DNA from 4 places in the Micromonospora sp. HM134 genome. Region 3 is predicted to be linked to each of the others. Evidence: riboswitches for the same ligand, from Rfam matches in the RefSeq annotation. Region 3 holds a riboswitch; each other region holds the start of a gene.
The links. Region 3 has a riboswitch for cobalamin ahead of FJK98_RS22070 (acyl-CoA thioesterase). Riboswitches for the same ligand answer to the same signal wherever they lie in the genome.
Positions count from the first base shown of each region.

Region 1: another riboswitch for cobalamin. It lies ahead of FJK98_RS13740 (ribonucleoside-diphosphate reductase subunit alpha); the one in region 3 lies ahead of FJK98_RS22070 (acyl-CoA thioesterase).
Region 2: another riboswitch for cobalamin. It lies ahead of FJK98_RS12395 (acyl-CoA thioesterase); the one in region 3 lies ahead of FJK98_RS22070 (acyl-CoA thioesterase).
Region 4: another riboswitch for cobalamin. It lies ahead of cobN (cobaltochelatase subunit CobN); the one in region 3 lies ahead of FJK98_RS22070 (acyl-CoA thioesterase).

Region 1 covers NZ_CP041061.1:3,168,053-3,171,253, reverse strand. Annotated here, with positions in the region: gene FJK98_RS13750 (oxidoreductase) at 1-277, opposite strand, end outside; gene FJK98_RS13745 (helix-turn-helix transcriptional regulator) at 405-1,292, shown strand; cobalamin riboswitch at 1,321-1,534, shown strand; gene FJK98_RS13740 (ribonucleoside-diphosphate reductase subunit alpha) at 1,654-3,201, shown strand, end outside.
Region 2 covers NZ_CP041061.1:2,804,893-2,808,093, reverse strand. Annotated here, with positions in the region: gene metE (5-methyltetrahydropteroyltriglutamate--homocysteine S-methyltransferase) at 1-770, shown strand, start outside; partial or broken gene FJK98_RS34810 (ECF transporter S component) at 1,249-1,389, shown strand; cobalamin riboswitch at 1,523-1,743, shown strand; gene FJK98_RS12395 (acyl-CoA thioesterase) at 1,859-2,371, shown strand; gene FJK98_RS33975 (LysE family transporter) at 2,544-2,732, shown strand; gene FJK98_RS12385 (superoxide dismutase) at 2,708-2,977, opposite strand; gene FJK98_RS12380 (Fe-Mn family superoxide dismutase) at 2,983-3,201, opposite strand, start outside.
Region 3 covers NZ_CP041061.1:5,133,940-5,137,140, forward strand. Annotated here, with positions in the region: gene FJK98_RS22060 (superoxide dismutase) at 63-677, shown strand; gene FJK98_RS22065 (hypothetical protein) at 683-943, shown strand; cobalamin riboswitch at 1,000-1,132, shown strand; gene FJK98_RS22070 (acyl-CoA thioesterase) at 1,272-1,784, shown strand; gene FJK98_RS22075 (LysE family translocator) at 1,957-2,415, shown strand; gene FJK98_RS22080 (YcnI family protein) at 3,019-3,201, shown strand, end outside.
Region 4 covers NZ_CP041061.1:3,803,914-3,807,114, forward strand. Annotated here, with positions in the region: gene FJK98_RS16230 (hypothetical protein) at 1-134, shown strand, start outside; cobalamin riboswitch at 943-1,072, shown strand; gene cobN (cobaltochelatase subunit CobN) at 1,382-3,201, shown strand, end outside.

The sequences.
Region 1 (3,201 bases), 2.0 Mb from region 3:
TGACCAGCAGGTCGAGCACCGGACGGTCGGCGGCCAGCGAGGCGGCGAATTCCCGTACCGAGGCGAGGGAGGCGAGGTCCAGTTCGCGTACCTCGGCGTCGCCGCCGATGTGACGGGCGGCCTGCCGGCCGGCGGCGGTGTCGCGCACGGCGAGCACGACCCGCGCGCCCCGGCGGGCCAGGGCGGTGGCGGTGACCAGGCCGAGGCCGGAGTTCGCGCCGGTCACGACGGCGGTGCGGCCGTGCTGGTCGGGGATGTGGTCGGCGGTCCAGGTCATCTGCTGCTCCCTGACGGTCGGGTGGGACCGCCGACGCTAGGGGCCGGCCGGGCGGGACCGGTCGTACCCGGTTGCCTAGGTCCCGCAGACCTACCCGCGCCGGTCCGGGCCGCGCCACACTGGCGACATGACCCACCCGTACGCCCGTGAACTCGGTGACTTCCTGCGCGCCCGGCGCGGCCGGCTGCACCCCCGCGACGTCGGCCTGGAGCCGGGCGGGCGACGCCGGGTCACCGGGCTGCGCCGCGAGGAGCTGGCGCTGCTGGCCGGGTTGAGCACCGACTACTACCAGCGGATGGAGCAGGGCCGGGAGGTACGCCCGTCCGACGACGTGCTGGACGGGCTCGCCGCCGCGCTCGGCCTCGACGACGCGGAACGCCGGCACCTGTTCACCCTGGCCCGTGCCGCCCGCCGGCCGCTGCCCGCCCGGGTCGACCACGGCCCGGAGCGGGTGCCGGAGAGCACCCGGCGGCTGCTGCGGGTGATGGACACCCCGGCGGTGGTGCTCGGCCGCCACCTGGACCTGCTCGCCTGGAACACGTGGGCGGTGGCGCTGCTCGGCGACCCGGCGGGCTACCCGCCGGACCGGCTCAACATGCTGCTGCTGATGTTCGACGAGGCGGCGACCGGTGCCCGGCGCTGCGCGGCCTGGGAGCGGCAGGCCATGGACTACATCGGCATGATGCGCGCCGCCGTCGCCACCGACCCCACCCACCCCCGGGCCACCGCCGTCGTCGGCGAGCTGAGCATCCGCAGCGCCGAGTTCCGGCGGCTGTGGTCCCGGCACGACGTGCGCGGATCGGTCAACGGCACCAAGACCTTCCAGGTCCCCGAGGTCGGTGACATCGTCCTGGACTGGGACACCTACCCGCTGCCCGGCAACCCCGGCCCGGTCATGCTGGTCTTCACCGCCGAGCCGGGCAGCGCCGACGCCGACGCGCTGCGGCTGCTGGCGTCACTGCGGGCAACCGGCCGGTCGGATGAGAGTTATCCGACACGCCGACGCGACATCTAGTGTTGCCTCTCCCCCATCCACGCCATATATGGTGTGCCACGCAGCTGGTTCGACCGGGCCCGGTGGTCCGGTCGAGGCAACAGGGAACCCGGTGGGAATCCGGGACTGCCCCGCAGCGGTAAGTGGGAACGACCGCCGTCATCGAGCACTGGACCGCGAGGTCTGGGAAGCGACGGCCAGTAGGCGACCGGACCCGGTCACGCCCGCGAGTCCGAAGACCTGCCAGTGCGCCGTGCGCTGCTGCGCGCGGCGGTCGGAGGTCGCGCGGGACGACCGACGCCAGCACCCGGGCCGGCCGCCGTGCCGCGCCCGTTGGCGTTCTCCCGCGTCCGATGGCCATCGGTGACAGCGAGGAGAGGTCATGACGAACGTAGCGGAGAGCCTACCGTCCGATGTCGACGGCGCGGGGCCACGCCGGCCGGCGATGCGGGTACGCAAGCGCGACGGCGACACCGAGCCGGTGGACGTCAACCGGATCGTCACGGCCGTCGCCCGATGGGCCGCCGACCTGGACGAGGTCGACCCGCTGCGGGTGGCCACCAGGACGATCAGCGGCCTCTACGACGGGGCGACCACCGCCGAGCTGGACAAGTTGTCGATCCAGACGGCGGCGGAGCTGATCGGCACGGAACCGCAGTACTCCCGGCTGGCAGCGCGGTTGTTGGCCGCGTACGTGGAGAAGGAGGTACGCGGGCAGGAGGTGACCTCGTTCAGCGAGTCCATCCGGTACGCCCACGGCCTCGGCCTGATCGCCGACGACACCGCCGCGTTCGTGGCCCGGCACGCCCGGCAGCTCGACGACGCCGTCGACCCGGCCGGTGACCTGCGGTTCGAGTACTTCGGGCTGCGTACGGTGGCCGACCGTTACCTGCTGCGGCACCCGCAGTCGCGGCTGGTGGTGGAGACGCCGCAGTACTGGCTGCTGCGGGTGGCCTGCGGGCTGTCCAGCACGCCCGACGAGGCGGTCGGGTTCTACCGGCTGATGTCGTCGCTGGCCTACCTGCCGAGTTCCCCGACGTTGTTCAACTCGGGCACCCGGCACACCCAGATGTCGTCGTGTTTCCTGGTCGACTCGCCGCGCGACGAACTGGACTCGATCTACGAGCGCTACCACCAGGTGGCGAAGCTGTCGAAGTTCTCCGGCGGCATCGGCATCTCCTTCACGCGGGTGCGCGGCCGGGGCGCGCTGATCCGGGGCACCAACGGCAGGTCGAACGGGATCGTGCCGTTCCTGAAGACCCTCGACGCCGGGGTGGCGGCGGTCAACCAGGGCGGCCGGCGCAAGGGGGCGGCCTGCGTCTACCTGGAACCCTGGCATCCGGACATCGAGGAGTTCCTGGAGCTGCGGGACAACACCGGCGAGGAGGCCCGGCGTACCCACAACCTCAACCTGGCCAACTGGATCCCCGACGAGTTCATGCGCCGGGTCGAGGCCGACGGCGAGTGGTCGCTGATCGACCCGTCGGACGCCCCGGAGCTGCCCGACCTGTACGGCGAGGAGTTCGACGCCGCGTACCGGGTCGCCGAGAAGAAGGCGGTCCGCACGGTGCGGGCCCGGGACCTGTACGGGCGGATGATGCGCACCCTGGCGCAGACCGGCAACGGGTGGATGACGTTCAAGGACCCGGCGAACCGGCTGTCCAACCAGACCGGCGTGCCGGGCAACACGATCCACCTGTCCAACCTGTGCACCGAGATCCTGGAGGTCAACAGCGACACCGAGACGGCGGTGTGCAACCTCGGGTCGGTCAACCTGGGCGCGCACCTCACCGACGACGGCGTCGACTGGGACAAGCTGCGCGGGACGGTCCGCACGGCGGTGGTGTTCCTGGACCGGGTGATCGACATCAACTACTACCCGGCCGAGCAGGCGGCGGTGTCGAACCCGCGCTGGCGGCCCGTCGGGCTG
Region 2 (3,201 bases), 2.3 Mb from region 3:
TCGACGGTTTCGCCGCCACCACCCACGGATGGGTGCAGTCCTACGGGTCCCGTTGCGTCCGACCGCCGATCATCCACGGTGACGTGGCCCGCCGGGCACCGATGACCGTCGCGTGGTCCACCTACGCCCAGTCGCTGACCGACCGTCCGGTCAAGGGCATGCTCACCGGCCCGGTCACCATCCTGGCCTGGTCGTTCGTCCGCACCGACCAGCCCCTGGCCGACACCGCCGACCAGGTGGCACTCGCGCTGCGCGACGAATGCCACGATCTGGAGGCCGCCGGCATCCGGATCATCCAGGTCGACGAACCCGCCCTCCGCGAGACCCTGCCGCTGCGTCGGGCCGACCAGAAGGCCTATCTGGACTGGGCGGTCGGCGCGTTCCGGCTGGCCACCGGCGGCGTCGCCGACGACACTCAGATCCACACCCACCTGTGCTACAGCGAGTTCGGTGAGGTGATCACCGCCATCGACGCGCTCGACGCCGACGTCACCAGCATCGAGGCGTCCCGGTCGAAAATGGAGGTTCTCGACGACCTGGCCGCGATCGGTTACCGCCGGGGCGTCGGCCCCGGGGTGTGGGACATCCACTCGCCCCGCATCCCACCCCACCACGAGGTGGTCGACGCGCTCCGCCGGGCCGTCACGGCCGTGCCCGCCCGACGGCTGTGGGTCAACCCGGACTGCGGCCTGAAGACCCGCACCTATCCCGAGGTCGAGGCGACCCTCCGACACCTCGTCGCCGCCGCCGCCGAGGTCCGCGCGAGCTGATCGGACTGTTCCGGGCGGACCTGCGGGATCCGCCCGGAACAGCGCGTCGAGTAGACCGGCCTCTCCGGTCCGCCGGCAAGATCGAGCGGCTCGGGAGATCATCGGAGTGCGTGGCGCGGTGTCGGTCCGGAAACGGTCGACGGTTGTCAGGTCCGTTGGGTGTCTGTCAGCTCCCTGATCCGTCTGTCGGCGTCACGCCGGGCCGCGCAGCAGCTCTGCGTGGCGTCGAGGATCTGCCGGATGTCGCTGAGCAGTTTGTTCAGGGCGTCTAACTGGCCGGTCCGCTCGGCTGGTTCCTCGATGATGCCCGCAGTCGCGGCACCGGAGGATGACCGATGGGGCCCTTGCGCTGGTGACGCTTGCACCGGAGTCTCCTTTTGCTGAGTCGCAAGAACTCGGCAGGGGCGGTGCGGTCGCACGCAGCACCGGATGTCGTGCTGTCGCCGATGGTCGACCCGCCCTCAGAAGGTCGCCGTCCACGGCCGTCACCTCGACGTTCGGCTGGGACACCGGGCGGGCGATCACGACGGCGGTGGCGGTCGTGCTGGCCGGCCCGGCGGTGCTGGCCGGACTGCGGCGGGCCGCCCGGCGGGCCGCGTTCGGCGCACCCGTCACCTTTGGCCGCACCCGCGCCGCAGCCGGCGGGGTGCGGTGCGACCGGACCCGGGTCCGTCCGCCACCGCCGAGGCGGGCGGTCAGGGAGGTGGGTCACATCAGGCCCCGGAGCGGCTGGTGGACTGACCGGTCGCGGATAGGCTGTTGCTGGCGCTGGTTCGCCCGGACGTTCGTCACGCCTGGGCGTCGTAAGAGGGAACCCGGTGGGAATCCGGGACTGCCCCGCAGCGGTGAGTGGGAACGACCGCCGTCATCAGCACTGGGCCGCACGGCCTGGGAAGCGACGGCCAGTAGGAGATCCGGGGTGTCCGGGTCACGCCCACGAGTCCGAAGACCTGCCCGCGCTGCGCATCCACGAGGTGGGTGCGCTGCCGTCGACCTCGCGGGCGGGTCGGGCGGGTGATGCGCTGCGGTGTGTCCTCGACGTGCGTGCCGGCTGGTCGGTCGGTGTGCTTCCCGAGGACGGATGAACCATGCACGAGAGCACCACACTCACCGGCCGGCCCCCGTCGGCGTCACGGCTGACCCTGTCGCAGATCATGGACCAGCACCACACCAACCTGATGGGCACCGTCCACGGCGGTCGGATCCTCAACCTCATCGACTCCGTCGCCGGAGTGGTCGCCGCCCGACACTCCGACGGCCCGGCGGTCACCGCCGCCATCGACGAGACCGCCTTCCTACGGGCCGTACGGGTCGGCGACGTCGTGCACGTCGATGCCCGGATCACCTGGGCCGGCCGCAGCTCGATGGAGGTCGCCGTCAAGGTCAGCGCGGACCGTTGGGACCGGGCGGTACCGCCGGTGGACGTGGCCACCGCCCACCTGGTGATGGTCGCCGTCGACGACGACGGTCAGCCGCGAGCCGTGCCGCCGCTGCTGCCGGAGACCGATGGTGACCGGCGTCGTTACCGGGAGGCGCAGATCCGGCGGGAGCACCGGCTCGCTCTTCGGCGGGCGTTGCTCGACGGTGCTGAGGAGGGCTGAGTGGTGCTCGGGCTGTCCGTGGCCACCCTGGCCGGCTACCTTGCCGCCATCGCCGTCCTCATGGTCACTCCTGGGCCGGACATGATGTTCGTCCTGGCCAACGCGACCCGCTACGGCGCCCGGGCCGGCGCGGTCGCCGCGCTCGGGGTCGCGGCCGGGCGAGGCGGTACATGTGGCGACGGTGGTCTGTGGTCTCGCCGCAGTGGTCTCCGCGTCGCCGGTGTTGTTCGCCGCGATCCGCTGGGCCGGGGCGGCGTATCTGATCGTCCTCGGGGTTCGGGCCCTCCGCGACGGCAGGGCGACGGCTTCCACCACGGCGGAGCGGAACAGCCGCTGTCAGGCCGCAGCCGGCGGTGGTTGACCGGCGGTGTTCGCCACGAGTAAGGACAGCTCCCGTACCAGTTCGTCCATGGACTGCCCGCTGCCGGCCCGGACCAGGCCGAGCGCGAGGTCGGCGAGCAGGTAGAAACCGAGGGTTCTGGCCTGCTCGCCGGAGAACGCGGCGAGGAGTTCCTCCGCGCCGGCGTGGTCGCCGCGGTGGGTGGCGGCGATGACCCCGGCGGCGCGTTGGACCAGCTCCGCTGCGGCGGGGGTGGGTGCGCTCACCGGGTTCAGAGCGTGGGACCCGTGGCGCGGGCGGCGTCGAAGCGGGCGGTCACGTCGGCCCAGTCGACCAGGCCCCACAGCCGGTCGACGTAGTCCGGGCGGACGTTGCGGTACTGCAGGTAGTAGGCGTGCTCCCAGGCGTCGAAGACCAGCAGCGGCGTCGAGCCCTGCCCGACGTTGCCGTGGTGGTCGTACACCTGCTCGACGATCAGGCGCTGACCGAG
Region 3 (3,201 bases):
ACCAGTTCTATTGCAAGATAGTGGCAAGAGCGTAAGATTGGCAGCAAGTCCGAGGAGTTCTGATGGCGGTCTACACCCTGCCCGATCTGCCCTACGACTACGGCGCGCTGGAGCCGGCCATGTCGGGGCAGATCCTGGAGCTGCATCACGACAAGCACCACGCCGCGTACGTCAAGGGCGCCAACGACGGCCTGGAGCAGCTCGCCGAGGCCCGAGCGAAGGGAGACTTCTCGACCCTGGTCGGCCTGGAGAAGACGTACGCGTTCAACCTGTCCGGGCACGTACTGCACTCGATCTTCTGGAACAACCTCTCCCCGGACGGCGGTGACCGTCCCGACGGCGAGCTGGCCGCCGCGATCGAGGAGCACTTCGGCACGTTCGACGCGTTCGCCGGGCAGCTGTCCGCCGCCACCAAGGGCGTGCAGGGCTCCGGATGGGGCGTGCTTGCCTGGGAACCACTCGGACAGCGGCTGATCGTGGAGCAGGTCTACGACCACCACGGCAACGTCGGCCAGGGCTCCGTTCCACTGCTGGTCTTCGACGCCTGGGAGCACGCCTACTACCTGCAGTACCGCAACGTCCGGCCGGACTACGTCGACCGGCTGTGGAACCTGGTCAACTGGCCGGACGTGATCGCCCGCTTCGACGCCGCCCGCGCCACCACGCCAAAGATCTGATCGGCGTGACCAGCCCCACCCCGGCAGCGGCCGAACTGGTCCAACGCGCCGCCGGGGTCATCGCGGCCAAGCACCGCGGTGACCTCGGCGGCGCCGAGGAGCTGCTCGCCGCGTTCGGTTCCGAGCAGGCCAAGAGCCTCGGCTTCTACCTGCTGGCCGATCTGAGCCTCGGGCTGCTCCGCGCGCAGAGCGGCCAGTCCATGGACGATCTCGTGCGGGAACTGTCCCTGCTCGTCGCCGTCACCGCCACTCCGCCCGACAGCTGACGGCGGTGGTCATCCGGTCGGTGCCGCCGGCACCACCAGACGTGCCGACGGCACCGACCGGTGGGAATCCGGGACTGCCCCGCAGCGGTGAGTGGGAACGACCGCCGTCACCAGCACTGGGCCGCACGGCCTGGGAAGCGACGGCCAGTAGGAGATCCGGCATCCGGATCACGCCCACGAGTCCGAAGACCTGCCCGCGCTGCGCATCCACGAGGTGGGTGCGCTGCCGTCGACCTCGCGGGCGGGTCGGGCGGGTGATGCGCTGCGGCGTGTCCTCGACGTGCGTGCCGGCTGGTCGGTCGGTGTGCTTCCCGAGGACGGATGAACCATGCACGAGAGCACCACACTCACCGGCCGGCCCCCGTCGGCGTCACGGCTGACCCTGTCGCAGATCATGGACCAGCACCACACCAACCTGATGGGCACCGTCCACGGCGGTCGGATCCTCAACCTCATCGACTCCGTCGCCGGAGTGGTCGCCGCCCGACACTCCGACGGCCCGGCGGTCACCGCCGCCATCGACGAGACCGCCTTCCTACGGGCCGTACGGGTCGGCGACGTCGTGCACGTCGATGCCCGGATCACCTGGGCCGGCCGCAGCTCGATGGAGGTCGCCGTCAAGGTCAGCGCGGACCGTTGGGACCGGGCGGTACCGCCGGTGGACGTGGCCACCGCCCACCTGGTGATGGTCGCCGTCGACGACGACGGTCAGCCGCGAGCCGTGCCGCCGCTGCTGCCGGAGACCGATGGTGACCGGCGTCGTTACCGGGAGGCGCAGATCCGGCGGGAGCACCGGCTCGCTCTTCGGCGGGCGTTGCTCGACGGTGCTGAGGAGGGCTGAGTGGTGCTCGGGCTGTCCGTGGCCACCCTGGCCGGCTACCTTGCCGCCATCGCCGTCCTCATGGTCACTCCTGGGCCGGACATGATGTTCGTCCTGGCCAATGCGACCCGCTACGGCGCCCGGGCCGGCGCGGTCGCCGCGCTCGGGGTCGCGGCCGGGCGAGGCGGTACATGTGGCGACGGTGGTCTGTGGTCTCGCCGCAGTGGTCTCCGCGTCGCCGGTGTTGTTCGCCGCGATCCGCTGGGCCGGGGCGGCGTATCTGATCGTCCTCGGGGTTCGGGCCCTCCGCGACGGCAGGGCGACGGCTTCCACCACGGCGCAGCGGAACAGCCGCAGTGGCGGGGCGTTCCTCCGCGGGTTGGTGACCAATCTCCTCAACCCCAAGATGATCCTGTTCAGTGTGGCTTTCCTGCCGCAGTTCGTCAGCCCGGCGACTGGCGACGTGACGGCGCAGCTGGTGCTCCTCGGTGCGATCTTCGTCGTGGTGCAGCTCACCGTCGATGTCACTCTCGGAGCCGGGGCGGGCAGGTTCGCCGGCCGGGTGACCGACGGTCGGTGGTCTCGGCGGATCAGCCGGGTCTGCGCGGTGGCCTTCATCGCCCTGGGTGTCCGCCTGGCCACCAGCGGATGACCGCGCTGTCCCACGGCTGGTCCCGGATCGGCGGCCCGCCGTGGTCCGGTCGTCGGCGCTGTGCGGAGTCCCCGTGCCCGACGACCGGCACGGGGACCCCGCAGTCAGGCCGCAGCCGACGGTGGTTGACCGGCGGTGTTCGCCACCACTACACCTCCGCCGCCGTCATCGCCGATGGCACGGCCCCGCCTGCCGGGGATCCGGTGGCCGACTACGTCCCCACCGGCCGGCCGGGCCACCGTCTCCCCCACGTCTGGCTCGACCCGGAACAGACCCGGTCCACCCTCGACCTGGTCGCAGGCGACGGTTTCATCCTGCTCGCCGGCCCGACGCGGCCTGGGCCTCGACTGCGGCCGAGCAGCAGAAGGTCGGGTTTCCACTGACCGTCCACCACCTCGACCGAGTGATGTCGCCATCTGCGCGAACGGTCTTCCTCGACCAGTGCGGCCTGCACGACACCGGTGGCCTTCTGGTGCGACCGGACGGCCACATCGCCTGGCACACCCCCACACGCCACCCGACGGCCTCCCCACCATGATGAACATCGTGCGATAGCCGCCGCTGAAGGCCAGCGAAGGCACGCCCAGCAGGAGGAGATGAACGATGCGACAGCATGTACCGGGCCGGATCGCCCTGGCGTTGCTCGCGGGAGCGGCGGTCGCGATCGCGCCGGTCGGCCCGGCGCAGGCGCACGTCTCGGTAAGCCCCGCCCAGGCCGCGCCAGGTGGATTCACCACCCTGACGTTCCGGGTGCCCAACGAGCGCGCCGAAGCGCCGACGACAAGC
Region 4 (3,201 bases), 1.3 Mb from region 3:
GCACCGGCTCCCCGCGTACGGCGGCGAAGCTGGCCCACCGGCACGCGGTACCCCTGTACGAGGCGGCGAAGACCGGATACCCGGAGCGGATGCGGGCCTGGAACCGGGCCCATCCCGAGCGCCGCCTCCGCTGATCCCCCCCCAGCGGCGCGTGGGGTACGGCGGAGGCCGTGGGGTGCGGCCCCGGGGTGGGGTGCGGCCCCGGGGTGGGGTGGCTGCGGTGGCGGCTGCGCGCGCCGGGCCGCCGGCCGCCCCGGGGCGGGGGTAGGTCGACGCGGGCCCCTTTCGAGCTGATGACGGTGACGGATCGGGGCCGGCCGGGCGGGGACGACCCGGACCGCCCGGCCGGGGCGACCGCAGTGTCGGGCCGGGGTGACCCCAGTGTCGGGCCGGGGCGACCGCAGTGTCGGGCCGGGGTGACCCCAGTGTCGGGGTGGCGCGGCCCGGCGGCACCGGGCCGGGGCAGCCCTGCGGCGTCGGGTGGGTGGCCGACGCTGCCGGCCTGGCCACCGTCCGGTCAGGCCTGACCACGCCGGCCCCGAGTCGGTGACGTCATCAGCTCGACAGCGTGTGACAGAGGTATCCCGACCGCCCGTGGCCGGCCAGCCACCGGCAACGGGCCGTCCGGCAACGGGCGGCCTGGGGGACGACCCGCCCGGGGACGGCACACCCGGGTCGGCTCCGCGCCGGTCGGTGGGCGGGACGGGACCGTCGGCGGGCACCTGAGGAGGGCCCGGCGCGTCCGACGCAGGGCGGTTCGGGTCGGCCGTCGGGACGGGGCGGGCCGATCCGTGGGATGCGGGGAGCGGGTGCCGACCCCGCTGGACGACGAGAGCCGCCGCCGGCCTGGCCACGGGGGTCGATCGGTGCCGCCGTGGGGCCGGTGGCCGCCGTTGACCTCGGGGTGAGGAGTGTGGCAGCATTCGCGGCCTGACGGCAGTGAAGGAAGTCGGTGCGATTCCGACGCGGTCCCGCCACTGTCACCGGGGAGCGATCCCCCCTCGTGGGTCACGACCGTGCGTGCACGGTTGGAAGGCCGGGGGTGAGCATCGATCCGGAAGCCAGGATACTTCGGCCGTCGGAGAACCCCAGGGCGTGGACACCCGAGGAGGACCCGATGACGCGCAGCGTCACTGCCGACCCGATGACGGTCGGTGATTCCCGCAGCACCGTCGAGCCCGCGCCGCCGCGTGCTCCCACCCCTCCCACCGCCGCCGGTCGTCGCCGGGGCGGTCGGCCTGCCACGTACCGCTGACGGCCGGTCCGGGTGCCCCGTCGTCGGCGGGGCGCGTCGGACCTCCGCCGCCGCTGACCGGCGTCCCTCCCGCCCCGCTCGGCCCGGCCCTGCGGCCGAGCCGGACGTCACTCTCCGGAGCTGCACGTGCGCATCCTGCTGCTGTCCACCGCCGACACCGATCTGCTCGCCGCCCGCACCAGCGCCGCCGACTACCGCCTCGCCAACCCCACCCGGGTCGACGTGGCCGCCGTACCGGCCCTGCTCGACGGGGTCGACCTGGCCGTCGTACGGCTGCTCGGCGGGCGGCAGGCGTGGCCGGACGGCCTCGCGGCGGTGCTCGGCTCCGGCGTGCCCACGATTGTGCTCGGCGGCGAGGCGGTGCCCGACGCGGAGCTGATGGCGGCCTCCACGGTGGCCTCCGGGGTGGCCACCGAAGCGCTGTCCTACCTGGTGGAGGGGGGCGCGGAGAACCTCGCCCAGCTCGCCCGGTTCCTCTCCGACACGGTCCTGCTCACCGGTGAGGGCTTCGACCCGCCCACCCCCACCCCGCCGTACGGCATCCTCGACCACCGCCGCCCGACCGCCCCGGGCGACCCCGCCGACCCGGCCGATCCGGCGGCCGGGACGGACGGGCTGCGGGGGGACGGCGGGCGGCCGACGGTGGGGATCGTGTTCTACCGGGCGCACGCGCTGGCCGGCAACACCGGATTCGTGCGGACCCTGGCCGACGCGGTCGACGCGGCCGGCGGCGAGCCGCTGCCGATCTTCTGCGGCTCGCTGCGCGGGCTCACCCCCGGCGACGGGCCGCTGGACCTCTTCGCCCGCTGCGACGCGCTCGTCGTGACCGTCCTCGCCGCCGGGGGGACGGTCGCCGCCGACGCCTCCGGCGGAGGCGACGAGGACGCCTGGGACGTCGGCGCGCTCGCCGCCCTCGACGTTCCGGTGATCCAGGCGCTCTGCCTGACCAGCACCCGGGAGCAGTGGGCGGCCAGCGACGCCGGGCTGTCCCCGCTGGACGCGGCGATGCAGGTGGCCATCCCCGAGTTCGACGGCCGGATCGTCACCGTGCCGTTCTCGTTCAAACGGATCGACGCCGACGGGCTGTCGGTCTACGCCGCCGACGCCGAGCGGGCCGCCCGGGTCGCCGGGATCGCCGTCCGGCAGGCCCGGCTGCGGCACCTGCCCAACGCCGACAAGCGGGTGGCGATCGTGCTCAGCTCCTACCCGACGAAGCACTCCCGGGTCGGCAACGCCGTCGGCCTGGACACCCCCGCCTCGGCTGTCCGCCTGCTCGCCGCCCTCGCCGAAGCCGGATACCACCTCGGCGACGCGCCACCACCCACCGACGGGGACGCGCTGATCCACGCGCTGATCGCCGCCGGTGGCCACGACGTCGAATGGCTCACCCCGGAACAGTTGGCCGCCGCCGAGGCCCGGGTGCCGGGGGAGACCTACCGGCGTTGGTTCGACCAGGTGCCGGTCGACCTGCGGGACCGGATGCGGGAACACTGGGGTGAGCCACCCGGCCAGCTCTACACCGACGACGGTGACATCGTCCTGGCCGGGCTGCGGTTCGGCAACGTCACCCTGCTGATCCAGCCGCCGCGCGGCTTCGGCGAGAACCCGATCGCCATCTACCACGACCCCGACCTGCCGCCCAGCCACCACTACCTGGCCGCCTACCGGTGGCTGGCCGCGCCGGTCGCCGACGGCGGCTTCGGCGCGGACGCGGTGGTGCACCTCGGCAAGCACGGCACCCTGGAGTGGCTGCCCGGCAAGGGCCTCGGCCTGGCCGCCGACTGCGCCCCCGACGCCGTCCTCGGTGACCTGCCACTGGTCTACCCGTTCATCGTCAACGACCCCGGCGAGGGCACCCAGGCCAAACGGCGGGCGCACGCCGTCGTGGTCGACCACCTGGTGCCCCCGATGGCCCGCGCCGAGACCTACGGCGAGCTGGCGAAACT